2 regions of the Variovorax sp. PBS-H4 genome follow, and region 2 is predicted to be linked to the other one. Evidence: predicted binding sites of a transcription regulator. Region 2 holds the regulator's gene; the other holds the start of a gene.
The links. The regulator NrdR, encoded in region 2, represses ribonucleotide reductase genes. The targets are predictions, from matches to a motif close to CACNANATNTNGTG.

Region 1: E5CHR_RS04950 (ribonucleoside-diphosphate reductase subunit alpha) is a predicted target of NrdR. The motif match lies at 8,880-8,893, and genes of this name have one in related genera.

Annotation. Positions count from the first base shown of each region.
Region 1 is NZ_LR594675.1:1,029,596-1,044,890, forward strand. Features, by position in the region: gene accC (acetyl-CoA carboxylase biotin carboxylase subunit) at 1-594, shown strand, start outside; gene prmA (50S ribosomal protein L11 methyltransferase) at 608-1,492, shown strand; gene E5CHR_RS04930 (DUF3426 domain-containing protein) at 1,539-2,765, shown strand; gene E5CHR_RS04935 (carbohydrate kinase family protein) at 2,816-3,718, shown strand; gene E5CHR_RS04940 (histone H1-like DNA-binding protein) at 3,789-4,271, opposite strand; gene E5CHR_RS04945 (ribonucleotide-diphosphate reductase subunit beta) at 4,467-5,693, opposite strand; gene E5CHR_RS04950 (ribonucleoside-diphosphate reductase subunit alpha) at 5,843-8,767, opposite strand; gene ampD (1,6-anhydro-N-acetylmuramyl-L-alanine amidase AmpD) at 9,114-9,722, opposite strand; gene E5CHR_RS04960 (sigma-54-dependent transcriptional regulator) at 9,700-11,214, opposite strand; gene E5CHR_RS04965 (sensor histidine kinase) at 11,219-12,913, opposite strand; gene E5CHR_RS04970 (PP0621 family protein) at 12,989-13,237, opposite strand; gene E5CHR_RS04975 (cytochrome C assembly family protein) at 13,234-14,043, opposite strand; gene ffh (signal recognition particle protein) at 14,132-15,295, shown strand, end outside.
Region 2 is NZ_LR594675.1:3,449,306-3,464,600, reverse strand. Features, by position in the region: gene E5CHR_RS16420 (PilW family protein) at 1-556, shown strand, start outside; gene E5CHR_RS16415 (pilus assembly PilX family protein) at 553-1,113, shown strand; gene E5CHR_RS16410 (pilus assembly protein) at 1,141-4,593, shown strand; gene E5CHR_RS16405 (type IV pilin protein) at 4,601-5,068, shown strand; gene nrdR (transcriptional regulator NrdR) at 5,069-5,512, opposite strand; gene glyA (serine hydroxymethyltransferase) at 5,534-6,778, opposite strand; ZMP/ZTP riboswitch at 6,820-6,948, opposite strand; gene E5CHR_RS16390 (lytic transglycosylase domain-containing protein) at 6,987-7,826, opposite strand; gene E5CHR_RS16385 (DUF748 domain-containing protein) at 8,411-12,214, shown strand; gene E5CHR_RS16380 (DUF349 domain-containing protein) at 12,308-15,136, shown strand; gene E5CHR_RS16375 (zinc-dependent peptidase) at 15,160-15,295, opposite strand, start outside.

The DNA of each region.
Region 1 (15,295 bases), 2.4 Mb from region 2:
CTCGAGAAAATTGGCGAGCGCTGCGCCCTGGCCTGCAAGAAGATCGGCTACCGGGGCGCCGGCACCTTCGAATTCCTTTACGAGAACGGCGAGTTCTATTTCATCGAGATGAACACGCGCGTGCAGGTCGAGCACCCGGTCACCGAGTTCACCACCGGCATCGACATCGTGAAGACGCAGATCATGGTCGCGGCCGGCGAGCGGCTGCCGTTCACGCAGCGGCAGATCGAGATGCGCGGCCACGCCATCGAGTGCCGCATCAACGCCGAGGACCCCTACAAGTTCACGCCGTCGCCCGGCCGCATCACGATGTGGCATCCACCGGGCGGCCCGGGGGTGCGGGTGGATTCCCACGTCTACACCAACTACTTTGTACCGCCCAACTATGACTCGATGATCGGCAAGATCATCGTGCACGGCGACACCCGCGAACAGGCGCTCGCGCGCATGCGCACGGCGCTGAACGAGACCGTGGTGGAAGGCATCCAAACCAACATTCCGCTGCACCGCGAGCTGATGGTGGATGCCAAGTTCATGAGCGGCGGCACCAACATCCACTACCTCGAAGAGTGGCTCGCAGCCCACAAGCGCTGAGCGGGGCCGTCCCATGTTCGAACTTCGCCTGCTCGTTCCGGAGGACCGTGTCGAGACGCTGAGCGAAGCTCTCGAGGCGCTCGACGCGCTGAGCGTCTCGGTCGAGGACGCGGACGCCCAGACCGATGCCGAGCAGGCGCTGTTCGGCGAACCGGGCATGCCGCCGCCGAAGGAGGGCTGGCAGCGTTCCCGGGTGATCGCTCTCTTCGCTGACGAGGCGCAGGCGCGCGAGGCGGCCGCCGTGCTGGCCGCGCAGGATTTCTTCGACGGTTGCCAGCTGCTGGGCCTGGCCGACGTGCCCGAGCAGGACTGGGTGCGGCTCACGCAATCGCAGTTCGCTCCGGTCGAGATCACGCCCGAGTTCTGGATCGTGCCCACCTGGCACGAGCCGCCGGCGGGGGCGCGGCAGGTGATCCGGTTGGACCCGGGCCTGGCCTTCGGCACCGGCACGCATCCGACCACGCGCATGTGCCTGCGCTGGATCGCGTCCGGCGCAGCCATGGGCGGCAAGCGCGTGCTGGACTACGGCTGCGGTTCCGGCATTCTCGCGATCGGCGCGGCAAAGTTCGGCGCTGCCGAGATCGATGCGGTGGACATCGACGAGGCCGCGGTCGAAGCGACCCGCCTCAATGCCGAGGCCAACGGCGTGCAATTGAAGGCCGGCCTGAGCGAACTCGCCCGTGGTCGCTACGACGTCGTGCTCGCGAACATCCTCGCCACGCCGCTCAAGGTGCTGGCGCCTCTCCTGTGCGAGCATGTGGCGGCGGGCGGCGCGCTGGTGCTGGCCGGCATCCTCGAGCGCCAGGCCGACGAGCTCAAGCTGGCTTATGCGCCCTATGCCGCGCTCGAGGTGAGCGACACCGAGGACGGCTGGATCCTCATGACCGCAACGCTCTGAGTCCGCCCGCCGCCTTCGGACCCAGCGCCAATACAATCGGCGCCTCATGAGCCTGGTCACCCGCTGCCCTGCCTGCGGCACCACCTTCAAGGTGGTGAGGGACCAGCTTCGCATCTCAGAGGGCTGGGTCCGCTGCGGCCGCTGCAGCGAAGTCTTCGATGCGACGCTCGACCTGCATGAGTCCCCGACCGTTGCACCCAAGGTGGTCGCGCCGCTCGAAGCAGCGGCAGGCACGCCCACTCCAGCAGTGCCCCCGGTCCAGGCCTTGCCCGCGCAGGAGCAGGCCGAGGCGCCCGCGGAGCCGCCGGCATCTCAAGCGCCGTGGGAGCCCGAGGGGCCGGTGCGTAAATTCGATCTTCCTTCCTTCACCGGTGTCGCCGCGGACGAATCTTGGCCCGAGAGCGCGGCGCCAATCGCCGAAGCAGCTGCCGATAAGGTGCCGCCATACCCTTCCCTTTCGCCATTTCCGAGCATCGACTTGAACTTGGCGGCCGCGCCGCGCATCAGCAGCGAGGTGCGTCCAGAGAAGCCGGCGCCGCTCGAGGCGACGCCGGTACCTGCAAGAACCGCGGAGGAGGACGCAGCGAACGTGCAACTGCAGAAAGCCCTGCGCCGCGCGCGCGCCAAGTCCGCCAAGATCGCTCGCGCGAAGGCGCGGGGAGAAGAGCGGGCCGCGCGCGAATCGGCGCCGGTGGTACTGGCAGCTAGCGAGCCGGACTCCGTGCTCGACTCCCCGCGTGGGCTGCCCCGCTTCGCAGCGGCCGCGGCCGGGGGCGCAGCCTTCTGGCAACGCACGGGTGTGCGCCGCGCCTCGGTGGGCATGGCTGTGTTCGCCGCGGTCCTCCTTGTCGTTCAGGTGCTGCATCAGGAGCGCGACGCGATTGCTGCGCGGCAGCCTTCGCTGCGCCCGGCGCTCGCGGCCTTGTGCGGACTGACGGGCTGCGAGCTTTCGGCGCCGAAGCAGATTGCCGACATCACGATCGATGGCGCCTCCTTCGCGCGCGAGAAGGGCGGCGACGCCTACAGGCTGAACTTCACCTTGCGCAATGGCGCGCCGCTCCCGCTCGCGATGCCCGCCATCGAGCTGTCCCTGCTCGACACCCAGGAGCGTGCGGTGGTGCGGCGCGTCCTCATGCCCGCGGAATTCGGCGCGCCCTCCGTGCTACCGGCGCGCGCCGAGCGGACGGCCTCGCTGCCGCTCGCGCTCACCGGCTCCGAGGCGGCGGCCCTGCCGCCGGTGGCAGGCTTTCATCTGCTGGCCTTCTATCCCTGAAGCGGCGCTTTTATCTTTTTTCTTCTCTCAATTCAACCGGCGGTTCATCCATGGCAGCAGTGATTTGCGGTTCTCTCGCGTTCGACACGATCATGACCTTCGAGGGCCGGTTCGCCGATCAGATCCTTCCTGATCAGTTGCACATCCTCAACGTGTCCTTCCTGGTTCCCGGCTTGCGGCGCGACTTCGGCGGCTGCGCCGGCAATATCGCCTACAGCCTCAACGCGCTGGGCGGCAGGGCATTGCCGATGGCGACCGTCGGAAGCGATGGCGGCGACTATCTGGAGCGGCTGCGCTCGCTCGGCATCAGCACGGAGTTCGTGCGGCAGGTGGACGACAGTTTCACCGCTCAGGCCATGATCATGAACGACCGGGACAACAACCAGATCACCGCCTTTCATCCCGGGGCCATGCAGCAGGCGCACATCACGACGGTGACAGCGCGCGACGATATCCGGCTGGGCATCGTGGCGCCCGACGGACGCGAGGCGATGCTGCAACACGCGGAGCAGTTCAAGTCGGCCAACATTCCCTTCGTTTTCGATCCGGGCCAAGGCCTCCCGATGTTCGACGGCGAAGCGCTGCGGCATTTCGTGGAGTTGGCGAACTGGGTGGTGGTCAACGACTACGAGGGAAAGATGCTCTCGCAGCGCACCGGCTGGAGCATTGCCGAGATCTCCGAGCGCGTGCAGGGCCTGGTCGTCACTCTGGCGGCCGAGGGCTGCGAGGTGTGGACCCGAGGCGAGCGCGAGCACGTGCTGGCCGTCAAGCCGACCGCAGTGGTCGAGCCCACGGGCTGCGGCGATGCCTGGCGCGGCGCGCTGCTGTACGGGCTGGAGCAGGGTTGGCCGCTCTCGCGCTGTGCCGCTCTCGGCAATCGTCTTGGCGCACTCAAGATCGCGCAGCGCGGGCCGCAGAACTATCAGGTGGATCGCCAGTCGCTCGGACTCTGAGCCTTGATCTGAAATAAAAAAAGCCCGGCACCGAAGTGCCGGGCTTTTGCCTTCAAGGCTGCTGAGCGACTCAGGGCTTGCTGGCCGTGGGGAACGGCCAGGCTGCCTGGGGGTTCAGCGTCGTTTGCGCTGCAGGTGCAGGCGTTACGGCGGCCTTGGCGGGCGCTTTCGCGGCCTTCTTGGCAGCAGGCTTTTTCGCTGCTTTCTTGGCGGCGGGCTTCTTGGCTGCGGCCTTTTTCGCGGGGGCCTTCTTGGCAGGAGCCTTCTTCGCTGCGGCCTTTTTCGCCGGCGCCTTCTTGGCTGCCGCCTTCTTGGCAGGAGCCTTCTTCGCTGCGGCCTTCTTTGCCGGTGCCTTCTTGGCCGCTACCTTCTTGGCAGGAGCCTTCTTCGCTGCGGCCTTCTTCGCCGGTGCCTTCTTGGCCGCTACCTTCTTGGCAGGAGCCTTCTTCGCTGCGACCTTCTTGGCCGGTGCCTTCTTGGCAGCAGCGACCTTCTTGGCCGGAGCCTTCTTTGCAGCGGCTTTCTTAGCCGGCGCTTTCTTTGCAGTTGCCATTTCTCTTTTCTCCTTGATCAAGTTGAAAAAATCAACCTTTGAAGCACTCCACGCATGTTGGTCATCGCGAAGCGATTCATGGCGTTGGATCGAGCTCCAGCGCCATGAACACCTGTGCCATCACCGCCGCCGCACTCTCCGGTGCATGTCGACGGTGATGGCTATTCTTGAATCCATTTTTCTTGTCGGAACTATTCAATCCCAGGAAAGCGCACCACCCGATTGATACTCGATCACCCGGGTCTCGAAGAAGTTGCGCTCCTTCTTCAGGTCAATCATTTCGCTCATCCAGGGGAAAGGGTTTTCCTCATTCGGGAAGAGCGTTTCCAGGCCAATCTGCTGTGCCCGCCGGTTGGCGATGTAGCGCAGGTAGCCCTTGAACATGGAGGCATTCATGCCGAGGACGCCGCGGGGCATGGTGTCTTCGGCGTAGCGGTACTCGAGTTCAACGGCCTTCAGGAAGAGGGCCTTGATCTCCGCCTTGAACTCCGCGGTCCAGAGGTGGGGGTTCTCGAGCTTGAGCTGGTTGATCAGGTCGATGCCGAAATTGCAGTGCATCGACTCGTCGCGCAGGATGTACTGGTACTGCTCGGCGGCACCGGTCATCTTGTTCTGGCGGCCCAGCGCGAGGATCTGCGTGAAGCCGACGTAGAAGAACAAGCCTTCCATCAGGCAGGCGAAGACGATCAGCGACTTGAGCAGCGTCTGGTCGTTCTCGTGCGTGCCGGTGTGGAAGTTCGGGTCGCTGATGGCGTCGATGAAGGGGATGAGGAACTGGTCCTTCTCGCGGATCGACGGCACCTCGTTGTAGGCGTTGAAGATTTCGCTCTCGTCCAGGCCCAGCGACTCGACGATGTACTGGTAAGCGTGCGTGTGAATCGCCTCCTCGAAGGCCTGGCGCAGCAGGAACTGGCGGCATTCGGGGGCCGTGATGTGGCGGTAGGTGCCCAGCACGATGTTGTTGGCAGCCAGCGAGTCGGCCGTCACGAAGAAGCCGAGGTTGCGCTTGACGATTCGGCGCTCGTCCTCGCTCAGGCCGTTCGGGTCTTTCCAGAGCGCGATGTCGCGCGTCATGTTCACTTCCTGCGGCATCCAGTGGTTGGCACAGGTGGCGAGGTACTTCTCCCATGCCCACTTGTACTTGAACGGCACCAACTGGTTGACGTCCGTCTGGCCATTGATGATGCGCTTGTCGGCCGCCTTGACGCGGCGTGCGGCAGGCATGGCGGGCGCCGGCTGCTGCGTGCGGGCGACAGCGCCATCATCGAGCTTGCGCGGAAGGGAAGCGAGGGCGGGCGCTGTTTGCGAAGTCGGATGCTCCATCGAGCGGCTGGCTTGCGCGTCGCTGCTCGATGGTTGCCGCATGCCTTGTTGCAGATCCTTTGGCAAGGAGGGCTTGACTTCTTCGTCCCAGGTCAACATAGAAAAATCCAATGCTCAAATTATGTGAGCAACGATGTGAGTTGCAAAGTGCTCTTCACATCGCGCTCTATTTATGTTGCCGTTATGTTGTTCGCTTGCATCGTCATTTGTCGGGCGATGCCGCGAATCGCTGCGTCTTCACGCCGACATCACTGGCATGCTTCGCACGTCGGATCGTCGACGCCGCAGAAGGCGATGTCGGTGGCCGGCATCGCACTGAGCTGTGCCTGCGCAGCCGCCGCAGCCGCTTCGAGCGCGCTCATGCTCGATGAAGGCGCATCCATCGAGCCGCCCGAGGACACCGCGTTGAGCCGGCCCGATTGAACTGTCGACTTCTCGGCGTGCGTGGCGCTCTGCGTACGCAGGTAGTAGGTGGTCTTCAGGCCACGCAGCCACGCGAGCTTGTAGGTGTCGTCGAGCTTCTTGCCCGAGGCGCCGGCCATGTAGATGTTCAGCGACTGCGCCTGGTCGATCCACTTCTGGCGGCGCGCGGCCGCCTCGACCAGCCAGGTGGTCTCGATCTCGAACGCAGTTGCATAGAGCGCCTTCACGTCTTGCGGCACGCGATCGATCGGGCGCAACGAGCCGTCGAAGTGCTTGAGGTCCATCACCATCACGTCGTCCCACAGGCCCAGGCGCTTCAGATCGCGCACCAGGTAGTGGTTGATCACGGTGAACTCGCCGGAGAGGTTGGACTTCACCGAGAGATTGCCGAAGCAGGGCTCGATCGAGGCGTCCACGCCGATGATGTTGGAGATAGTGGCAGTCGGCGCGATGGCGACGCAGTTGGAATTGCGCATGCCGTCGGCCTTGATCTTCTGGCGCAGCGCGTCCCAGTCGAGCGTGGACGAGCGGTCGACCTCGACGTAGCCGCCGCGCGCCTTTTCGAGCAGGTCCAGCGTGTCGGGCGGGAGCACGCCCTTGTCCCACAGCGAGCCCTTGTAGCTGGAATAGCGGCCGCGCTCGCGGGCCAGTTCGGTCGACGCCCAATAGGCGTGGTAGCAGATCGCTTCCATCGACTCGTCGGCGAACTGCACTGCTTCCTGCGAAGCGTAGGGGATGCGCAGCTCGTACAGCGCGTCCTGGAAGCCCATCAGGCCCAGGCCGACCGGACGATGGCGCAGGTTGGAATCGCGCGCCTTCTTCACCGCGTAGTAGTTGATGTCGATCACGTTGTCGAGCATGCGCATCGCCGTCGCGACCGTGCGTTGCAGCTTTTCCTGGTCGACCTTGCCATCCTTCAGGTGCTGCAGCAGGTTGACCGAGCCCAGGTTGCAGACGGCCGTTTCGGTGTCGCTGGTGTTGAGCGTGATCTCGGTGCAGAGATTGGACGAGTGGACCACGCCGGCGTGCTGCTGAGGCGAACGCACGTTGCAGGCGTCCTTGAAGGTGATCCAGGGATGGCCGGTCTCGAACAGCATCGTGAGCATCTTGCGCCAGAGGTCGGTGGCCTGCACTGTGCGGCTGGGCTTGATCTCGCCGCGCGCGGCCTTGTCTTCATACGCCACGTAGGCGGCCTCGAAGTCGGCGCCGAACTTGTCGTGCAGGTCGGGCACGCTGGACGGTGAAAACAGCGTCCAGTTGCCCTTTTCCATGACGCGGCGCATGAACAGGTCGGGAATCCAGTTCGCCGTGTTCATGTCGTGCGTGCGGCGGCGGTCGTCGCCTGTGTTCTTGCGCAGCTCCAGGAACTCCTCGATGTCGAGGTGCCACGTTTCGAGGTAGGTGCAGACCGCGCCCTTGCGCTTGCCGCCCTGGTTGACCGCGACCGCCGTGTCGTTCACGACCTTGAGGAAGGGAACCACGCCTTGCGATTCGCCGTTGGTGCCCTTGATGTGGCTGCCGAGCGCGCGCACGCGGGTCCAGTCATTGCCCAGGCCGCCCGCGAACTTGGAGAGCAGGGCGTTTTCCTTGATGGACTCGTAGATGCCGTCGAGGTCGTCGGGCACCGTGGTCAGGTAGCAGCTGGAGAGCTGCGAGCGCAGCGTGCCGCTGTTGAACAGCGTGGGCGTGCTGGACATGAAGTCGAAGGAGGACAGCACTTCGTAGAACTCGATCGCGCGTGCCTCGCGGTCGATCTCGTTCAGCGCCAGCCCCATGGCCACGCGCATGAAGAAGGCCTGCGGCAGCTCGATGCGGGTCTTGCGCACGTGCAGGAAGTAGCGGTCGTACAGCGTCTGCAGGCCGAGATAGTCGAACTGCAGGTCGCGTTCGGGCTTGAGCGCAGCGCCCAGGCGGGCCAGGTCGTACTGCTGCAGCTTTTCGTCGAGCAGCTCGTTGTCCACGCCCTTCTTGATGAACAGCGGGAAGTTGTCTGCGTAGGCCTGGGCGCGCTCGGCGGGGGGCACTTCGCGGCCGACCACTTCCTTGAAGATCGTGTGCAGCAGCAGGCGCGCGGTGGCGAAGGTGTAGTCGGGGTCCTTCTCGATCAGGGTGCGGGCAGCGAGGATGGAGGCCTTGTACACCTCGTCGAGCGGCACGCCGTCGTAGAGGTTGCGCATGGTCTCGGCCACGATCGGTCCATCGGTGATGCTCTCGCCCAGGCCGGCGCAGGCGGACGCGATCAGCCCCTTGAGCTCGTTGAGGTCGAGCGCCACGCGCTCGCCGCGGTCGAGCACGTGCAGCGTGGAGACCGCGATCGGCGCATCCTGCTCGCCCTGCTTGGAACGCTCCTGGGCGCGGCGCTCGCGGTACAGCACATAGGCGCGGGCGATCTCGTGATGGCCACCGCGCATCAGGCCCAGCTCGACCTGGTCTTGCACATCCTCGATATGGAAGGTACCGCCGCCGGGGCGCGAGCGCAGCATGGCGCGCACCACGCCCTGGGTCAGCGTATCGACTGTTTCGCGCACGCTGGCGGAGGCGGCACCCTGCGTGCCGTGCACCGCAAGAAACGCCTTCATCATCGCGATCGCGATCTTGTTCGGCTCGAAAGGAACGACCGCGCCATTGCGGCGAATGATCTGGTAGTTGGCGAGCGCATTGCCGGCGGGTGAGCCGGCCTTGTCACGGGCTTGTTGCGGCGTCGAGGGAACGGCGCGGAGCGTGGCGGGATGGTTCTGGGCAGTTTGCATTCGGTCCTCTGTTGGGGAATTCTTGTTGGGGCTGCCGTGCCGGTTTGACCGGGGGTCGGTGCGGAGCACGGGGCAGGGCACACTATATCTGGGGTCTGTGAGGGCCACAACCCACTAGATGTAGTGTTTTCCTTGTAGTTCAATGGCATGCATCCGGCTGGGAAATGGCCCGGATGACGAGTTATGCCGCATCGTTGCTGAAAGACCTTAGCGCGCGCCGCTCTCCATGCGCCTTGCGCACGCATTTGGGCCTGGAAGGCGCATGGTTGCTGAGGGGCTGCAAGCGACGGCCGCGGACCGCGACGTGGCGCCGCCGCATCGGGCCTGAGGTGAAGATTGAAAAAATTCAGCGTGCCCTGACCGCGTCGGGGAACATGGTGCGCTGCCAGCCCAGATGCTGTTGCAGAAGCAGCCAGTCGAAGCCGCTGCCCGGGTCCGCCTTCCGGCCTGGCGCGATGTGCTCGTGACCCGCGACGAAGGCGATGGCGTAGCGCTGCGCGATGGCGGGACAGAGACTGGTCAGGGTTTCGTATTGCGCCGACTCGAAGCCCTCGCCCTCCAGGCCCTCGAGCTCGATGCCGATCGAATCGTCGTTGCAGTTGGGGCGGCCACGCCAGAACGAAGGCCCGGCATGCCAGGCGCGGTCGTCGCAGCTCACGAACTGCCAGAGCTCGCCATTGCGGCGCACATAGAAATGGGCCGAGACCTCGAGGCCGCGAATGCGGTCGAAGTAGGGGTGCGCATCCCAGTCCAACATGTTCGTGAAGAGCCGCTGCACCTCGTCGCCGCCATAGCGCCCGGGCGGGAGGCTGATGGAGTGCAGCACGATCAGGTCGATCTGCGCGCCCGCCGGACGCGGTCCGAAGTTGGGCGAGCGCAGCGATCGCGCGAATCGGTACCAGCCGTCTTGCCAGAGCTCCGCGCTGCGGGCATCAGTCGTCGGCGCCGCTGCCATTGTTCTCTTCGCCGCCGGGGGTCGCAATGCCCAGGCGCGCAATGCGGTAGCGGATCTGCCGAAGGCTCAGGCCCAGGCGCGCCGCGGCCGCGGTGCGGTTGAAGCCGCTTTCCTGCAGCGCGCGCACGAGGATCTCGCGTTCCTGCTGATCCAGATAACTTTGCAGGTCGTTCGGGACCGCAGCGGGTTTCGCCGCACTCGGTGCCGCCTGCGGTTGTTCGGCCGGTGCCTGCACCGCACTGACGGGCGACGGGCTCGCCGGGTCCGGCGGCGCCGCGGCGCTCGAGACATCGATGTGCAGCACATCGCCGTCGCTCAGGGCAACGGCGCGGTGCAGCAGGTTCTCCAGCTCGCGCACGTTGCCGTTGAGCGGATGCTGCGACAGCCGCTGCAGCACCTCGGGAGACAGCGCCGGAATCGGCATCCCGGCGTCGCGCGCAATCCGGGCGAGCAGCGCCTCACAGAGCGCCGGCAGGTCCTCACGGCGCTCGCGCAGCGCGGGCACCGCAATCTCGATCACGTTGAGCCGGTAGAACAGATCCTGGCGGAAGCGGCCGGCTTGCACCTCGGCCTGAAGGTCCTTGTGGGTGGCGCTCACGATGCGCACGTCGACGGTGTCTTCCTGGGTCGACCCGATCGGCCGCACGCTGCGTTCCTGGATGGCGCGCAGCAGCTTGGACTGCATGGCCAGCGGCAGGTCGCCGATCTCATCGAGGAAGAGCGTGCCGCCGCGAGCGGCCTGGAAATAGCCGTCGCGGTCCTGGGAGGAACCGGTGTAGGAGCCTTTCCTGGCGCCGAAGAATTCAGCCTCGAGCAGGTTCTCGGGAATGGCGCCGCAGTTGACCGCAACGAAGGGGCCATCGCTGCGCTGGCTGCACGCATGCACCGCCCGCGCTGCCAACTCCTTGCCGGTGCCGGACTCGCCGCGCACCAGCACCGGCGCCATGCCACGCGCGACCTTCGCGATGCGCGACTTGACCTGGCGCATCGGCTCCGAGGTGCCCACCAGCCTTTCGAGCGCCGCTGTGCCAGCGTTGCCGACAGCCGCTGCCAGCTTGGTGCCGTGACCCTCCGCGGTGCGCACCGGCCGCGCGGGCGCACGCTGCGCCTGCACCGCCGAAGCCACGACCGTACGGAACTGCTTCAGGTCGACCGGCTTGGTCAGGTAATCGAAAGCGCCCGCCTTCAGGGCCTCTACCGCGTTCTCGGCCGAACCGTAAGCCGTCATCACGACGCAGCGCTCGCTGCGCTGCTCCTGCTGGATGCGCTGCAGGATCTCCATGCCGAGCCCGTCGGGCAGGCGCATGTCGGTAATGACGGCATCGAAGCGGCCCGCGTCCAGATGTTCACGTGCCTCCGCCACGCTGCCGGCCGCCTCGACGCGGTAGCCTTCGCGCAGCAGCGTGAGCTCGTAGAGCGTGCGCAGGTCGGGCTCGTCGTCGACGACCAGGATCTGTGCGGGGCGCGGTCCGGGCGGGTTGAGGCTGCTCACGGCGCTATTGTGTCAGCCCTGCTTCCCCCGGCATGAAGACGACAGCGAATTCGTTGCCCTCCGGCCCGCCTGCCGGCAGGGCGCGGCGCTCGTAGCCGATGGTGGCGCCGTGGCGCTCGCACAGCTCGCGGCACAGGTAGAGGCCGAGGCCGCTGGAGCGGCTCTCGGACGAAAAGAAGGGCTCGAACAGATGGCGCTGCACCGCGGGCTCCAGCGGCGCGCCGTCGCTCCACACCTGGAGGCTGGCACGGCCGGCCGCGTTCAGCCGCGTCGTCACCTGGATCGAGCCGTCGCGCGCGCCCGCGTAGCGCGCCGCGTTGTCGAGCAGGTTGACAAGGATGCGCCGCAAGTGCTCGATGTCGAAGCGCACCACGCTGCCGGGCGCCTCCAGCACCAGCAGCACGCCCTGGCGCTGCGTTTGCTGCACCCACTCCTCGGCCAGCGTGCGTACCGTCGGATCGAGCACCAGCTGCTCGCCGAGCGGCAGCACCCGCTGTTGGCGGGCCCGCGCGACGTCGAGCACGTCGTCGACGATGCGCGACAGCCGCTGTGCATTCTGCTGGACCATGGTCGTCAGCTGCCGGTGGCCCGGATCGACCAGGTCCTCGCCCAGCAGCGCGCTGGCTTGCGTGATCGCGGCAAGCGGGTTGCGGATCTCGTGCGCGACCGCTGCCGACATGCGCCCCATGGCCGCGAGCTTCTCCGTGCGAATGCGCGCCTCGAGTTCGCGCAGATCCTGCAGGAACATGACGCACAGGCTCTCGATGCCACGCTCTGCCGCGCGGGTGAGCCGCGTGCGCACCCGCACCTCGCGCGGTGCGCCCTGGGCCTGCGCGATCGGGATCTCGCGCGACTGCGACGTGCGCCGCGAGAAGGTATTGCGCGCGATCGCGGCCAGCGGCATCCAGGCCGGGTGCGCGCCCAGCACGAAAGGCAGTTCGAGCTGGGCCAGTCCCTGTCCGAGGATCGCGTCGGCGGCGGGGTTGGCTGCGTGCACCTGGCCTTTGGCGTCGATCACGAGCACGCCTTCGCTAAGCGTTTCGATCACCAGGTCGTTCACCAGGGCATGCATCTGGGCCGTCCCCTGGTTGCGTTGCGCCAATGCCTCCTCGCGCATCAGGCGCCGCGCCAGCTCGTGCGCGAGCAGCGCCACCACGAACAGGCCTGTGCCGGTCAGCGCGGCCTGCACGAAGCGCGCCGAAGGTTCTGCTTGCTGTTGCAGCCAATACCAGCCGGCATGCGCCAGCAGCAACAGCGTGACCATCGCCGTGGTGCCGAGGCCGACGGCTCCGTTGCCCAAAACGGCGCCCATCAGCACCGGCAGGGCGAACAGCGGCGTGTAGTTGATGCTGCCCACCTGCAGCAACTGCAGCGCGCTGAAGACCACCAGGTCGACGCCGATGGTCGACAGCCAGGCCGTGCCGAAGCGCCGCACCGGCGGCTGGAAGTGCGCATAGCGCGCGACCAGGAGAGTGGCGACCAGGTAGCCACCCGTGAGCGCGACGACCATCGGCTGCACGGCCTGCCCGAGCGCGATGACCACGGCCTGGAGCAACAACAGCACGACGGCGACGAAGCTGCGCGCAGTCATGAAGCCGCGCCACAGGCGCAGCAGGGCCGAGCTATTGCGGCTGGCCGCGTGGTCGAGCGGTGTCCAGTCGGTCCCGGGCTCTGCGCGCGACCAGAGGAAGGTGCTCATCGGGCCCCTTCCGTGCTGCGGCCTGCAGTGCTGTTCGCCTTGGAAACGGCCCGGCGACGCATCGATCGGCCTTGGTCAGTGCGTTGCGGCCCGGCGGTGCGCCGCGCTGCAGTAAGCCGTACCGTTCGCATCGCGCAGCGCGTCAGCGGCCGGCAGGTGCAGCCCGCAGTGCGCGCAGCGCAGCATGGCTTGCGGCGGCGCAATGCTGCCTGGTGCGGGTGCAGGCGGGGGCGGTCGCGTGCGCGATTGCAGCTCTTCGCGCCGGCCCTTGCGCCAAAGCCATATCGCCACCAGGACGACCGCGAGGACAAGCAGGTATTTCATGCCGCTGCGCGCCCCAGCACTATCTCAAGGACGAAGCGCGAGCCCACATAGGCCAGCAGCAGCAGGGCCGCGCCGGCATAGAGCACACGCCGCGCGGTGCGGCCGCGCCAGCCGAAGCGTGCCCGGCCGACCAGCAGCACCGCGAAGCTGATCCAGGCGAGCACCGAGAACACCGTCTTGTGGTCCCATTTCCAGCCCCGCGCATTGGCGCCGTACAGCTGCTCGCTGAACAGCAGGCCGGCGAGCAGGGTGGCCGACAGCAGCACGAAGCCGGCGGTTACGAAGCGAAAGGTCAGCCGCTCCATGGTGAGCAGGGGCACGCCGGCCTTCGGTTCGGTCGCCAACCGCATCTGCTTCTCGGCCCGCGTCATGAGCCAGGCGTGGATGACTGCCGCGCCGAACAGGCCGTAGGACGCGATGCCCAGCGCCAGGTGCAGCGGCAGCCAGGGCGAGGCCGAGACGTGCAGCGGCGTGCCCGGAAATACCAGCGCGAGCAGCACGGCGGCCGCACCTAACACCGCGAGCAAACGCCGCACCTTGAGCTGCGGATAGAGGCGGCTCTCGATGCCGTAGACGGTCATCACCAGCCAGGCAGTGACCGAGAGTGCCGGCGCGAAGCCGAAGCGCGGATCGCCGCCGGCCAGCGACCAGGCGAGCACGCAGGCGTGCAGCGCCCAGGCCAGGCCCAGCATCCATTGCGTGGACGGCCGACCGAGCCATGAAGAGGCTGCGGCGGTCGCGCCGTAGGCAGCGGCGGTGGCGATGCCCAGCGCCACGCCGAGTGGGGAGGGGATCGCTAAAATCATCGGCCGGAGTTTAGCGTCTCGCCTCTGCGCGATTTCCGAGAAGACGCCCCCGCTCCCCACCTACCGAACCCGCCCGCGGGGAAACACCATGGCCAGCGCCCTCACCGAAAAATTCACACGCCTCGTCAAGCAGGTCAGCGGGCAGGCCCGCATCACCGAAAGCAATGTGCAGGACATGTTGCGCGAAGTGCGCATGGCGCTGCTGGAGGCCGACGTCGCGCTGCCGGTGGTGCGCGACTTCGTGGCGCGCGTCAAGGACAAGGCCATGGGCCAGGAAGTGCTGGGCTCGCTCAAGCCAGGCCAGGCGCTCGTGGGTATCGTCAACCGCGAGCTCGCCGCGACCATGGGCGAGGGGGTGGCTGACATCAACCTGGTGGCGCAGCCGCCTGCCGTGATCCTGATGGCCGGCTTGCAGGGCTCCGGCAAGACCACCACCACCGCCAAGCTGGCCAAGCATCTGATCGAGAAGCGCAAGAAGAAAGTGCTGACCGTGTCGGGCGACGTGTATCGGCCGGCCGCCATCGAGCAGCTCAAGACCGTCACGAAGCAGGCGGGTGCCGAGTGGTTCCCGAGCACGCCGGAGCAGAAGCCGCTCGACATCGCCCGCGCCGCTCTCGATCACGCCAAGCGCCACTTCTTCGATGTGCTGCTGGTCGACACGGCCGGCCGTCTTGCGATCGACGAGGTGCTGATGAACGAGATCCAGCAACTGCACGCGGCACTGAACCCGGTCGAGACGCTGTTCGTGGTCGATGCCATGCAGGGGCAGGACGCGATCAACACCGCCAAGGCCTTCAAGGAAGCGCTGCCGCTGACGGGCATCGTCCTCACCAAGACCGACGGCGACTCGCGTGGCGGCGCCGCGCTGTCGGTGCGGCAGGTGACAGGGGTACCGATCAAGTTCGCCGGTGTCAGCGAGAAGATCGACGGCCTGGAGGTATTCGATGCCGAGCGCCATGCGGGCCGCATCCTCGGCATGGGCGACATCGTGGCGCTGGTCGAACAGGTCACTGCCGGCGTCGACGTGGCGGCGGCACAGAAGCTGGCGGCCAAGGTCAAGAGCGGCGCGGGCTTCGACCTGAACGACTTCCTCGGCCAGCTGCAGCAGATGAAGCAGATGGGTGGACTGTCCAGCATCATGGACAAGCTGCCGCAGCAGCTCGCCGCCAAGGCCACCGATGCCGACATGACCCGCGCGGAACGCGACATCCGGCGCAAGGAAGGCATCATCAACAGCATGACGCCGCTGGAG
Region 2 (15,295 bases):
ATTCGAAGGTGCAGATCCTGCTGGAACCGCCGACGATTTTCGGTTCTTGGTTCCCGCCAATCTCGACTGCCTCGGCCAAGCGGTTGGCGACGATGCTGCTGAACTCAGCACTGATGCCGAAGGCGCCCTCTATCCGTTGGTGGAGTCGCGGTTCACGGTCGGTGCCAATGGATCGAGTGGGACGTCTGATCTGTCGTGCATTGGCAATGGCAACGCGTTTGCCAGATCCCAACCTATGGTCCAAAACGTGGCAGACATGCGCTTGCGCTTCGGCGTCGCTGCGAATGGCACCAGCAGCGACGTCGTGCAGTACCTCGACAGCGCGGCCGACGTCGATGCACTCGGCGCAAGCGCTGACCAGAATTGGTCCCGTGTCGTCACCGTCAGGCTGTGCCTGCTCATGCGCGGCGCATCGGCGAGCCCTGCGGACGCCGGAACCAGCTACGTCGATTGCGATGGCAATCCAACATCTTCCAGTGATGGATTCAGCCGGCGCAGCTATGTCCAGACCATTGCACTGCGCAATCGGGGCGGCATTGCCGGAATGGCACCATGAGCACACGCACCGCATTGCGCACACACGGCGCAGGCCCGCAAAACGGCATCGTGCTCGTCATGGCGCTGATTCTGCTGATCCTTGTTTCGTTGGTCGCAACCGTCGCTATCCGGCGGGCGACTTCCGGAGAACAGATTTCCAAGGGAATGCGAACACAGACGGTCGCCTTCGAGGCCGCTGAAACCGCGCTGCGGTATTGCGAAGACCAAGTCATCAAAGGCACTGCGAGCGCACCGGTTGTCGCTCCAGTTCCGCTGGACGGAAGCGCACCTGTGCAATGGAAAACACGATCCAACTGGGCACTCTCGGCGGGCAAGGCCATCGCGATACGTTTCACCGTCGCCAACTCGGCGGATAGCACTGCGAGGCAATTGCCGACAGAAGCGTTGCCGCGCTGCATGGCGGAGAGCTTGCGGCTGCCTAACGATGGGCAGGACCTCGAAGGATTCCTGATCACTGCTGTTGGATACAGCCCGGACTATCGAACTACGGCCGCTGGGACGCCCGAGACGGGCAGCGAGGTGTGGTTGCAATCGACGATCACGCGTCCGCGCTGATCTAAGAAACAAAGAGGAGAAAGCAGAATGACTATCTGGGGCAAGTATTGGGCAGCATTTGGGTTCTGCCTAGTTGTGAGTGGCGGAGCGGGGGCGGTCGTCTCTCAGGTGCCTTTAACAGGAACAACTGGGTCCGTCATGCCGAACTTGATGTTCACATTGGATGATTCAAGCTCGATGGTATGGGAGTGTGTGCCGGATCCACTTTGCATCGGCTGGCGCGCTAATTCGGTCAACGTCACCCCATGGAATGAAGTTGCCACTTCCACCACGGTGGCGATCCCCCTGACTTACAACACCAACACTCTTGTTGCTCGACGCTTGCGCTCGTCGGCCATCAATCCAATTTATTACAACCCGCAAGTGCGTTACCTGCCATGGTTGAAAGCGAATGGATTGCGCTATCCGGAGTATCCCGCTTCTGCGGCTCCGATCGATCCAAACAATCCCTCTCGAGCGATGAATCTTGTCCATTGGCAAACAATCAACAGCAAATGGGCAGGCGACGATCGACTTGCGGTGCAAGTATTAGCTGATGAAACTATCTGGGCTGCGCAATATTATCAGCTTGGTAAGGATAAAAAGGGAGATGTTAAAGAAGATTTTACACAAATCATCATTTCGCCCGAAAATCCTGCCGTTTATCCGAAGTTTGCCAATCGCACAGATTGCGCAGGCAGTAGTTGTACTTATGAGGAAGAGGCTCAAAACTTCTCGAATTGGTTTACTTATGCGCGTAATCGATTAAAGGTCGCCAAGGGCGGAACAGCCGAAGCATTCGGCTCTGTACCTTCAGGGTTTCGTGTCGGATATGGGACTATCAACAGTCTTACGCCTCAATTTATTGATGGTGTTAATACAAAAACTATCTTGATGGGCGTGCGGCCATTCGCAGGAGAGAATCGTGAAGCATTTTACAAAAAACTGTTAACCGCATTACCAATGTCTGGAACCCCTCTTCGTAGTGCCTTAGATAACGTAGGGCGGTATTTTGAAAAATCCGATGCACCCTGGGCCGCAGATCCTTCAATAGCAGGGCAGTTGCCGGACGCAAGTCAAAGTTGTCGACGTTCGTTTCATGTCCTCATGACAGATGGCATGTGGAGCAATGAGGAGGCCACCACGCCGGCCTTGATCCAGGATGTCGATAGTCTGAATGGGCCTAGAATTGCCCCTTTTGACAAGACAAGGCCATCATTTCAATACAGGCCCGCTGCGCCGTATGCCGGCACTGGTCCTCCTAATCTTGCCGACGTTGCAATGTATTATTGGAACCGGGATTTGCGTGACAATTTAAAGAATGATGTGCCGCCGAGCGAGTCGGATCCTGCCTTCTGGCAGCACTTGGTGACCTACACGATTGGCTTGGGAATTGCGGGAAAACTTCGTCCAGATGATTGGCAAGGCTTGGCCGCGGGGAATACAAGCTGGGGCTCGACCCAGGTCTCCGGATCTCCAGAAAGAGCGGACGACCTTTGGCACGCGGCCGTCAACAGCCGAGGAAGGTCCGCCCTCGCCAGCAGCGTATCTGAATACACTGCCGCGCTGAAGTCGATGGTCGAAACAATTGTAGGCGGTGGCGGCCGGGAAGCCGGTACTGCTGTCTCAGGACGAAGCTATTCTGCTGACGATTCAGTGAAGTACATTCCCAGCTACAAGCCTGGTGACTGGATAGGTGAAGTTGAAGCTCAAAAACTAGCGGATGGCAGCAAGCTATGGTCTGCTTCGCAAGTCTTACCAGCTCATGAGCATCGAAATATCTACACACTCAGCTCGAATTCCGTTGGCGTTGCTTTCGACTCAGCGATGAATAACGAAACACGGGCTTTGCTGGCTACCAGCGATCCAGGCAGGCTTGTCAATTACATACGCGGCGATCAGTCCGGAGAGGCGGTCAGTTACCGCAAGAGAATCTCGTTGTTGGGTGATATTGTCAATTCTACTCCCATCTTGGTGAAAGATCTTGTTGACAGTCAATATGATTTTCTGCCGTCAACGGCGCCGGGGCGGAGCAGTTATTTAGCGTATTTGAAAACCAAGAAATTTCGAATGCCCCAACTCTTCGTAGGAGCTAATGATGGAATGCTGCATGCGTTCGATGCAAATTCCGGGGTAGAAGGCTTTGCCTACATCCCACGCAGCGTACTGGGGCGACTCAAGAATTTGGCAAATCCTGCTTATGACCATCAATACTTTGTCGACGGCCCATCGACGGAGGCTGACATTTACGACTCGATTGATGCCAAATGGCGAAACGTGGTTGTGGGCAGCACAGGTGCCGGGGCGAAAAGCCTCTTCGCGATCAATGTGCCAGTGCCGGTTATTTTGACGAGTGGCGACCCCGAAGCACTCTCTGCCCTGAAATCGGCTCCTGGCGCTGCCGACATCCTGTGGGAAGTCAACAGTGACAATCCAGACTACAGCGAATTGGGCAATGTGCTGCAGGCGCCGGAGACAGGCGTCATGCAGGACGGCACCTGGGTCATCATCACTGGCAACGGCTATGACAGCGCGAGTGGGCGGGCGAAGCTGTACGTGATCAATGCGCGCACCGGAGCACGTGTGGCAGTGCTGAATGCCGGATCGGATATGTCCAACGGCCTTGGGGGAGTGAAGCTTGTGCGCGATAGCAACAAGCGCATCGTGGCTGCCTATGCCGGCGATCTCGCCGGCCATATGTGGAAGTTCGATCTGTCATCCGCTACTCCTTCTGAATGGACGGTAGCCTTCTCCGGATTGCCGCTTTTCTCTGCAACGAACAGCGCGGGTCAGCCCGAGTCTTTCACCGCGTCTCCGGCGGTAATGCCTCATCCGCTTGGCGGCGTGATGGTGCTTGCGGGAACAGGCAAGCTGTTCGAGCGCGATGACGCGTCCAGCACGAGCGAGAAAAGTCTCTACGGCGTCTGGGACAAGCCGTTATCGGGCGGCGACGTGAAGCCTACTGACCTCGTGACGCAGACGATTCAATCGCTGACGATCGACAATAGAACGGGAGACTACTTCTCGATCAGCAACAACGGGGTGGACTACGGTAGCGGAGCCACAGCCAGAAAACGCGGTTGGATGATCAGAATGACGATTGCCAGCGGTCAGCGCCTTATCTATGCGCCGCAGCTCGAATCGGGTCGAGTGATTTTCGACACCATGGTGCCTGGCGGCGTTGCCTCCGGTTGTACTGCCACACAGCCCCAAGGCTATACCTTTGTACTCGACCCCTTCACGGGTGCGCCGGGCCGGGATGGGCCCACCTTCGACACCAATAGTGACGGCCTTTTCACATCCACGGACAACGCAACTGCCGCCGTCGCGCACTTTTCATCGATCGGACGGCGCCCGGTTGTGTACATCCCTGGGACTTCACGGGTTCGACTTGAAGGTTCGGGAGCAGGAGGCGGTACGTCGGATAGCAAGCAGGCCAACCTCGGAGGAACACCCATCAGGCGGCAATGGCGTCAGATCATCACGCCCCCTGCGTACTGAGTAAAGAATGATCACAAGCATTGACCAAGCGCCCCGGCGCCACAGGGGCTTTACCCTTATCGAGGTGATGATCGTGGTCGCGATCGTCGCCATCCTGGCGGCGATCGCCTATCCAAGCTATCTCGAGTCCGTACGCAAGTCGAAGCGCGCCGAGGCGCGCGCGCAGCTCATGGAAGTGGCGCAATACATGCAGCGCTTTTATTCGCAGAACGACAGTTTCCTGAAGGTCCTCAACGACAGCACAAATCCAGACATGACGCTTCCGGATGCATTGACGTCGGTGCCGCGAGGGGGGGCGGCGGCAACGTATACGATTCAGTTCGTCACTCATACCGCCAGCGCTTTCAATCTCGAGGCGGTGCCAACCGGGTCAATGATGGGTGACCGCTGCGGAAAGCTGCGACTCGACAGCACAGGACTCCGGAGTGTTGCCGACCAACAAGCTGGCCTGACACCCAGCGATTGCTGGCGTTAATCAGATATCCCGCAGCAACTGCCTGAACTCGTCCACGTCTTCGAAGCTGCGATACACCGAGGCAAAGCGCACGTAAGCCACCTTGTCCATGCGCTTGAGTTCGCGCATCACGAGCTCGCCCACCTTGGTGGATTCGATTTCCCGCAATCCGCTGGACAGCAGCTTCTGCTCGATGCGCAGCAGCGCGTGGTCGATCTGCTCGATGCTCACTGGGCGCTTGCGCAGCGCCAGCATCATCGAGGCGCGGACCTTCTTGGCGTCGAAGTCGGCGCGGCTGCCGTCCTTCTTGACCACCACCGGGAAGTTGACGTCCGGTCGTTCGTAGGTGGTGAAGCGCTTTTCGCAGGTGCCGCACTGCCGGCGGCGCCGCACGAAGTCGGCATCCTCCGACACGCGGGTCTCGACGACCTGCGTTTCGAGATGACCGCAGAAAGGGCACTTCATCCGGACGCCATGTGCTTGTGATCAGCGGTAGACCGGGAAGCGGCTGGTCAGCGCGTGCACCTTGGCGCGCACCGCTTCGATGGTGGCGGCGTCGCGCGGGTTGTCCAGCACGTCGGCAATCAAGTTGGCGGTGGCTCGCGCCTCCTCGTCCTTGAAGCCGCGCGTGGTCATGGCGGGCGTGCCGATGCGCACGCCGCTGGTCACCATCGGCTTCTCAGGGTCGTTGGGGATGGCGTTCTTGTTGATCGTCATGTGGGCACTGCCCAGCACGGCCTCGGCTTCCTTGCCGGTGATGCCCTTTGCGCGCAGGTCGACCAGCATCACGTGGCTTTCCGTGCGGCCGCTGACGATGCGCAGGCCCCGCGCGCTCAGCGTCTCGGCGACGATCTGCGCGTTCTTCACGACCTGTTGCTGGTAGGTTTTGAATTCCGGCGACAGCGCTTCCTTGAAGGCCACTGCCTTGGCTGCAATCACGTGCATCAGCGGGCCGCCCTGCAGGCCAGGGAAGATCGCGCTGTTGATGGCCTTCTCGTGCTGCGACTTCATCAGGATGATGCCGCCGCGCGGGCCGCGCAGGCTCTTGTGGGTGGTGGAGGTCACCACGTCCGCGTGCGGCACGGGGTTGGGGTACACGCCGGCCGCGACCAGGCCTGCGTAGTGGGCGATGTCGACCATGAAGATGGCCCCGACGTCCTTCGCCACCTTGGCGAAGCGCTCGAAGTCGATGCGCAGCGAATACGCAGAGGCGCCGGCGATGATGAGCTTGGGCATGGCATCGTGCGCCTTGCGTTCCATCGCGTCGTAATCAATTTCTTCCTTGTCGTTGAGCCCGTAGCTCACGACGTTGAACCACTTGCCGCTCATGTTGAGGGGCATGCCATGGGTCAGATGACCGCCTTCGGCCAGGCTCATGCCCATGATGGTGTCGCCAGGCTTGAGGAAGGCCAGCATCACAGCCTCGTTCGCCGAGGCGCCGCAATGGGCCTGCACGTTGGCTGCATCGGCGCGGAACAACTGCTTGACGCGGTCGATAGCCAGTTGCTCGGCCACGTCGACATGCTCGCAGCCGCCGTAGTAGCGCTTGCCAGGGTATCCCTCGGCGTATTTGTTGGTGAGCTGGGAGCCTTGCGCGGCCATGACGGCCGGGGAAGCGTAGTTCTCGCTTGCGATCAGCTCGATGTGCTGTTCTTGGCGGGCGTGCTCCGCCTGGATGGCGGCCCAGATTTCGGGATCGGTCTGTTCGACCAGGTTTTGACGGTTGTACATGGCAGTCCTTAAGACGGATGGTCCTTGTTCTTCAAACAAACAAGGGCTGCCCAGGCGAACGGCGGAAACGCCTGCTCGGCGCCGCAGGCGGCACGCTTCCCAGTGGTCATCCACGTCAGCGCATGGCACCCGAAGAGGTGCGGCGCCTATCGCCAGTCGCGTGCGGTGCGAGTGTAGCCGACGGCTTCATGCGCCGCCGCAAAAAAGCCTAAAGATCCGACGCGAGCGCGACCTTCTGCGGGCTGGTGCCCTCCGGCTTCGCCGGTGCCACGACCGGCAGGGGCTGCGTACGCATGCCGGGCGGTGTCGGAGTGGCGATGGTGGAAGGCGCGCGTCCGGCGACCACGAGCTGCAGTCGCGCATGCTCGGCCATGACCTTGCCGGCATAGCCGCCGTCGTCCGGCAGGTTGGCTGCACCCACGTAGTACTTGAGGCCGCCTTCGAGCGAACCTGCCCGCGCGATGCACTCCTGCAGCACCTTTACGCCGACGCGCATGTTGGTGACAGGGTCGAAGGCGGTCAGGGTGCCGCCGGCGCTTTCGTACTTCTCGCCGTGTATCTGGGTCATCACCTGCATCAGGCCCTGGGCACCGACATGGCTTTGGGCAAAGGGATTGAAGCTGGACTCGACGGCCATGATCGCCAGGATCAACGTGGGATCGAGCTTGGTCCGCTTGCCGATTTCGAACGCCTCGGACACCAGCACGCTCAACGGCTCGACCGCCACGCGGTACTTCTTGCTCAGCCAGTAGGCAACAGCGGCCTGCGGCTTTGGCAGCTCACTCGGGCTGGCCGCCGTCGTGCGGTCAATGGCCGTGGGCTCCAGGTCCGAGACCTCGGGCGGCGGCTTGCGCGACTGGAGCCAGCCCATCAGCTGCTCTTCGCCGGACTGGCGCAGATCCGGACGTGCGGCAAGCGCCAGCACGCCGAAGACGATGGCCAAGCCGAGCAGGGCAAAGCCGTTGTGGCTCACTTCGAAAAAGCCTTCGGCCACGTCGGACATGAAAGTCCGCAGCCCGCGGGCCGTGGCATCAAACGCCTGTTTCATCGCTCTTCCTCCTTTGTGCGGGCCCCGAGTCGCAAAGCCCAAAAGGCATTGGTCGAAGACGGCGCTTGTGGATTGGTATGAGTCAGGTGCCGCGCGAGAGGTTGAGTCGCGGCTGCCTGATTAAGCCGAAAGTATTCGGCAGCGGGTGTAGGACAAGATCCGGCCGCAAAGGTGCGGCTTCAGCAGCGCGAATTTTAGAAGTCGCTTAATATCCGGTCAAGAATAAGGAAACAATCTTTTATGATAGTTCTTTGCATTGGAACTGCGAAATCGCCCGACGCTCGTCCATTGAAAAGCTCATTTGCATTCTGGCGACAGCCCGCATACGCTTTGATGGCCTGAGTCATCAGGCGGTTAACCAAGGCCGGTAACCGGGAGAGAATTTCTCGAACGGTTCGGTGGCCGAGGTCTGATGGTGGCAATCTCTTGCTGCCGGCATGATCGGAACATCCAACTTCCGATCGAGCGAAAAGATGGCATGGGCGTGGCGCCCGCCATCGAGCCCGGAGGCCAGACTTCAGTCAGGTCTCCGGGCTTTCTTCTTTGTGGGAGGCTTTGTCGGTTTGGGGCACACTCGCCGTCCGATGAATGCTGCTTCGCTGAAACAAAACAAGTGGGTGAGGCGTGCGGTGCTGGCTTTGCTGGTGCTGCTCGTGTTTTGGCTCGTTGCCTGGTTGGCCGTGCCGCCAATCGCCAAGAGCCAGATCGAGAAGATCGCCAGCGAAAAGCTGGGCCGCCAAGTAACGGTAGGCAAGATCGACTTCAAACCGTGGACGCTCGAGCTTGCGCTCGACGAGCTGCGCATCGCAACGGCCGACGGCAGCCGATCGCAACTCGCGGTCAGCCGCATCTATGCCGATGCCGAGCTGCAGTCGATCTTGCGCCTCGCCCCGGTGATCGACGCCCTCACCATCGATGCTCCCGCCGTGCTGCTGACGCACCAGGCGGACGGCAAGTACGACATCGATGACATCCTGGCCCGGCTGGCCAGCGCCCCAGAGGCGCCCAAGGGCGAACCGCCGCGCTTCTCGGTCTACAACATCGCCATCACCAACGGGTCGGTCGATTTCGATGATCAGGCGGTCAAGCGCAAGCATGAGCTGCGCGACTTCGTGCTCAAGGTGCCGCTCCTGAGCAACCTGCCTTCCCAGCGCGAGATCAAGACCGAGCCCAAGCTGGCCTTCGTGCTCAACGGCAGCGCCTTCGATTCGGCCGCCTCGAGCACGCCATTCGCGGACGACCGCAAGACCGATGCGCAGATCAACTTCAAGGACCTGGACCTGGCCCCTTACCTGGGCTATATCCCCGGCGGGCTGCCGGTCGCGCTGCAGGCAGGCAAGCTGGATGCGGACCTGAAGATCGATTTTGCGCAGACAACCACCACCGGCCTGAAGATCACCGGGACCGTAGCGGCGCATGCCGTCCAACTGGCGGATTCCAAGGCGCGCGACCTGCTTCGCTTCGACTCCCTCAAGCTGGCGCTGGCCGATGTGCGGCCTTTGGAGCGGGTGGTGCACCTGAGCGATGTCGCACTCGCCGCGCCGCAATTGGTGGTGGCGCGCGACGCGGCTGGGCGGCTCAACCTGCTGCCTGCCGGCGAGGCCGCCGGAGCACCGGGTCAGGCGCCTGCGACCGGCGCCCCGCCGAACTCAGAGGCGGGCGCCAAGCCATCAGCGCCAGCGCCGGGCTGGCGCGTGCAGGTCGACAAGCTGGCGCTGTCTGGTGGCGAAGTCGGCTGGCGCGACCAGACCGTCCAGCCAGCGGCGGCGATCGACATGAAGCAGCTTCAGTTCGACGCCAGCGGCATCGCCTGGCCCATGGAAAAGCCAGCTGTCTTCAATGGCTCCACGGCAGTGGGGGGCGCAGCCCTCAAGTTCGGCGGCGAGGCGACCGACAAGGCTGCGAAGGTGCAGGCCGAGGTCGAAGCCTTGCCGCTTTGGCTGGCTGCGCCGTATCTCGCGCAGAGCCTGGAGCCGACGCTCGACGGAAAACTGAGCGGCAAGATCGACGTCGCCTGGACTCCGGCCGAGCTCAAGTTCAAGGCCGGCCGCGTCGCCCTCGACGGGCTGGCCTTGACCCAGGCCAAGACCACGCTGGCCAGCGCGGGACGCTTCGAACTGGCCGATGCAGAAGTCGACATGACAAAGCACACGCTGAACATCGCCTCGTTCAGCGCCAGCAGCCCCAAGGTCCAGGTCGAGCGCGACAAGGAGAAGCGCTGGATGTTCGAACGCTGGCTCAAGGCGCCATCCAACGGCAGCCAGCCCGCCGATGCGAGCACCAAGATCGTCAACCCCAAGGATGCGAAGGCAGCCGGCGCCGCCGCCAGGCCTTGGGAGCTGTCGATCGGCACCGTGGCGGTCGACAACGGTGCGCTGTCCTATTCGGACAAGGCCGGCGCGACGCCGGTCGCTTTCGAGATCAGCGCCCTGAAGCTCGACGCCCAGAAGATCGCGCCCAACACCGCTACCGCCTCGCCGTTGCAGCTGTCCGGGCGCATCGCCGCCGGCCGCGCCGAGCCCGGACGATTCGATTACAAGGGCACGGTCGTGCTCGCGCCGGTGGCGGCCGAGGGGCGGCTGGAAGTGGCCTCCGTCCCGGCGCATGCCTTCAAGGCGTACTACGCGGACGCACTCAATATCGACATCCGCCGGGCCTTTGCGAGCTACCGCGGCACGGTCAAGTACACCGCGGCGCCTGCGGGCATGAGCGTGAAGCTGGCCGGTGACACGACGCTGGACGATTTCCGCGCCAACAGCGCGACGTTGACGCAGTCGCCCGGGCTCGGGAATCGCAGCAACCAGCTGCTGAGCTGGAAAACTCTGAGTCTGCGCGGGCTGCAGGTCACTCTGGTTCCCAAGGCGCCACTGACGGTGGACGTGCGCGAAACCGCGCTCACCGACTTCTTCGCGCGAGTGATCATCGACCCGACCGGCAGGCTCAACCTGCAGGATTTGACCAGGAAGCCTGGGCAGCCGGCTCAGGCGCCGGAGCCGGGCGCCGTGGCCACTACGCGGCGCAGCCTGGGAGGCACCGCGACGACCACCATCGCCAGGAAGCCCGCGGCTCCTTCCGCAGGGGCCCCCGTTTCCGCGGAAGCGATGGTCGGCGGGGGTCCGACGGCGCCGGCTGCGGCGATCCCGGCAGCGGCAGCGAAAGCCCCGGAATCCGACAGCAGCGGACCCGCGCCGGTCATCAACTTCGGTCCGATGAGCCTGGTGAACGGGCGGATCGATTTCAGCGATTTGTTCGTCAAGCCCAACTACTCGGCCGACCTCAGCGAGCTCACCGGCAAGCTCAGTGCCTTCTCGTCCAAGCCGCAGGGCGAACGGCCGGCCCTGGCAGACCTCGAGCTGCGCGGCAAGGCCCAGCAGACGGCCTCGCTGGAGATCACCGGCAAGCTCAATCCGCTGGCCAAGCCCCTGGAGCTCGACATCACGGCGAAGATGCGCGAGCTCGACCTGCCGCCGCTGTCGCCTTATTCGGTGCGCTACGCGGGACACGGCATCGAGCGCGGCAAGCTCAGCATGGACGTGAACTACAAGATTGCCCCCGATGGCCAGCTCACCGCCACCAACAAGCTGGTGTTGAACCAGCTGCAATTCGGTGACGAGGTGCAGGGTGCCCCCAACAGCCTGCCGGTGCGGCTCGCCGTTGCCCTGCTGGCCGACCGCAACGGCGTCATCGACATCGACTTCCCGATCAGCGGATCGCTCAACGATCCGCAGTTCAGCCTCGGTCCCCTGATCCTGAAGGCAGTGGTGAACCTGATCGTCAAGGCCGCGACGGCACCCTTCGCGCTGCTGACGGGTGGTCTCGGCGGCGGCGGCGGGGATTCGAGCACCATCGCCTTCGCGCCCGGCAGCGCGGTGCTGTCGGCCGAGGCGAAGCAGAGCCTGGACAAGGTCGCCAAGGCGCTGGCCGACCGGCCTGCACTGCGCATGACGGTGGTGGGCACCGCCAGCCTCGAGCAGGAGCGCGAGGCCTATCAGCGCCAGCGTGTGCGCCAGCTCGCCCAGGCCGAGAAGCGCCGCGCTGCAGTGCGTGGCAACCAGAATGCGGCCGATGTCGCGCCGGTTACCGATGCGGAGTACCCGGAGCTGCTGGCCGCTGTCTACAACCGTGCCGACCTCAAGACCAAGCCCCGCAATGTGATCGGCCTGGCCAAGGACGTCCCGACCAAGGAGATGGAAGATCTGCTGATGGCGAGTATTCCGGTCGACGAAGAGGCCATACGGCAGCTCGCCGTCGAGCGCGGCGCCGCTGTACGCGACTACCTGCTGGCCCAGAAGCTGCCGAGCGAGCGGCTGTTCCTCGGCGCGGTGCGCACCCGTGCCGGCGATGCCGACTGGAAACCCGGGGCCGAACTGAATCTGGCCACCCGCTGACCCTACGCGCCGCAAGTCGGCGAAAATAGCGGCGTGCGCCGGCAAATGCCGGCGCCTTCGCTTTTCTTTCTACAGATCAGGTTTTATTCGCGCGTGACCTCAACATCGACCAAGCCCCACGACCTCCAGTCCCTCGACACGATGACGGGCGGCGCCTTCACTGCACCGACCTCGGGGGAGCGTGCGCAGCGCATCCGCGACTGGCTGGCGGGCAATCCGGCGTCCGAGCAGATGCAGGAGGTTTTCAAGGAACTCAGCGGCCGCGACAAGGGCGCCGCGCGCCTCCTGCGAGAGAAGCTCGACGAGCTCAAGCGGGTTCGCGGCCAGGAAGCCATTGCCGCCGAATGGGCGCAGAAGGCGGAAGTGCTCTTGGCCCAGCCCAAGCTCAACATCGCCGATGCGCTGGCTTGGCAGCGCGATGCTGCCAAGGCGGGCGCCCCCTTGTCGCGCGAGCCGTTGGCGAGCTTCAAGGCCCGGCTTGCCGAGCGCGTGAAGGGGATCGAGGACCTCCAGCACCGTGCCCAGGTGCACCGTGAAGCGGCTGTGTTGCTGGCCCAGCGCTTCGAGGTGCTGTCGACCAAGAGCTGGCGCGACGCCCAGGCTGCCGAAGAATCGCTGCGCGCAGACGTGGCGCATTGGCAGCAGCAGGCCGACGAGATCGCTGCCGATCCCAACTGGAACAGCCTGGACGCAAAGTTCGCGCCGCAGCTGGAATCGTCCAAGGCCCAGCTGCTGGTGGTGTCCGACGCGTTCCACCAAGCGCTGGCCCAGACCGTGGCCGCCGCCGAGGACGCCGCGGCGCCCCTGCCGCCCGTGCCGGTGTGGGCCGACGAGCTGCGCATTGCGCGCGGCGGTGCGCCCGAGGTGCAGCCCGCCCAGCAAAAGCCGCCGTCGCCGAAGGTCGATCCCGAGAAGCGCGCCGCAGCCCAGGCGGCTGTGGAGGCCGCGCTGGCCAAGCTAGAGCAGGAAACCGCCGAAGGCCACGGCAAGGCCAGTGCCGGCGCCGCCGCAGCGTTGCGCGCCGTGCTCAAGGAGCACGGCAAGATGGTCGACGCGGCTCTCGAGGCGCGCGTCCATGCAGCCCTGGTGGCGGCCGGCGAGCTCGAAGGGTGGCAGCGCTGGAGCGCCGACAAGGTGCGTGAGGATCTCGTGGCCAAGGCCGAGGCACTGCTCAAGCGCCCCGAAGGCCAGGCCCTGGGCGGGCGCAAGATGCAGGAGACGCTGCGTAGCCTTCGCGAACAATGGAAGCAGGCTGACCAGGGCGGCGTGCCAAACCATGCGCTGTGGAAACGCTTCGATGAAGCATGCAATGAAGCCCACAAGGTCGTCGAGGCCTGGCTCGACAAGGTGCGGGCCGATGCGGCCGAGCACCGTGCCCAGCGCCTGGCCTTGATCGAAGAGGTGAAAGCCTGGGCCGAGGCGCAGGTCGGCAGCACCGACCTCAAGGCCTGCAACCGGGCGCTGCACCAGTTTGCTGATCGCTGGCGCGATGCAGGCCACGTGGGCGAAAAGGTGTTCGCCGAGCTCCAGCCCCAGTGGAACGCTGCATTCGGCGCCGCAAGAGCACCTTTCGAAGCGGCACAGAAGGCCAGCATTGAGCGTCGCCAGGGCATGATTGCCGAGGCCGCCGAACTTGGCGCTGCGCCCATGTTGCGTATCGATGCCGTCAAGGCGCTGCAGCAGCGTTGGCAGGCCGAGGCGCAGGGCGTGCCGCTCGACCGCCGGCAGGAACAGAAGCTCTGGGACGCGTTCCGGGCACCGATCGACGAGGCCTTCAATCGGAAGAGCGCTGAACGTGAGAAGGCGGCGGCGGCGATGAGCGAGCATGACCGTTATGTGCTCGACGCCTCGAAGGCGGTGGAGGCCGCGAACGCCACGGGGGATGCCCAGAAGATCCGTGCTGCGGTGGCCCAGCTCGAGGCCGCCTTGCGCGGCGAGGCACCGCCGGCACCCAAGGCCGCAGTCGCTGACAAGCCAGCCGCCACGGACGGCCCTTCCGTGGGCGCGACCGGGGTGGTAGCACCGGCCCAGGCGGCTGCCGAGTTCGGCGAGAGCGCCCAGCAGGCCCCCGCGGGAGCCGACGCCGAGGCTTCGCCCCCATCGGGCGCCGAAGAAGGCTCAACGTCGACGCCCGACTTGGTGGCGCCGGCCGATGGTGCCGATGCGTCGGCGCGCGCCGACGCCGGCAACGCCGAGTCAGAGGCCGCACCAACGCCCGTGGCGCCCCCGAAGCCCGCACCCAAGCCCGTGATTGCCGTGCGTGGCGATGACCGGCCCGGCAACAAGAAGGCCGAAGCGCTGCCGGGGGGACGCGGCAACAGCCGTTTCGGCGGCGATCGCCGCGACGGCCGCAGCGGCCCTCCCGGCCGCGGCAACGATCGACCGCCGCGTGCCGGCGACCGGGGTCCCGGCGCCGGCCGCTTCGGCGATCGTCCGCAGCGCGAGGAGCGTGGCCCCCGACTCGGTGACGCCGCTTTCCGTGCTCAACGTGAAGCGCTGGAGCGCGCCGACCAAGCCTTGCGCAAGCTTGCCGCCCAGGCCCACGGTGAGGCGCTGACGCAGGTGCTGGGCGCATGGGAGCAGCGCGATGCGACGAAGCTGCCCAGCGTGCAGGAGCTGGGCCGCGTCGTCTCGCCTGCGGTCCGCGGGCAGTGGTCGCAGGCCCTGGCCTCCAGTCCCTCGGCAAAACCCGATGCCGTCGCCGAGGCGCTGTTGCGGCTGGAAATGGCGGCCGAGGTGCCGACGCCGGCCGAGCAACTCGAAGCGCGTCGCGCCCTGCAGCTGAAGCTGCTGACGCGCCGCGGCGATCCCGCACCGGCGCAGACCTGGGGCCAGGATGCAGGCACAGTGCTCGCCGCCGCGCACGACGCCGCCTCGGCGCGGCGCCTGCAGAACGCGCTCAAGGCGCTCCTGCGCAAGTAAGGGTAGGAGCCTGCGCCCGGTGCCTAGGCTGCCGAGGATGGGCGTTTGAAGAATTCGTCGAACAGGGTGACCAGGCCGGCGAATTCGGAAGCCAGCTTGGCGCGGTTCACGAAGTAGGCCTCGCAGGCCACGGCAAAGAATTCGCCCGGCGATGTGGCG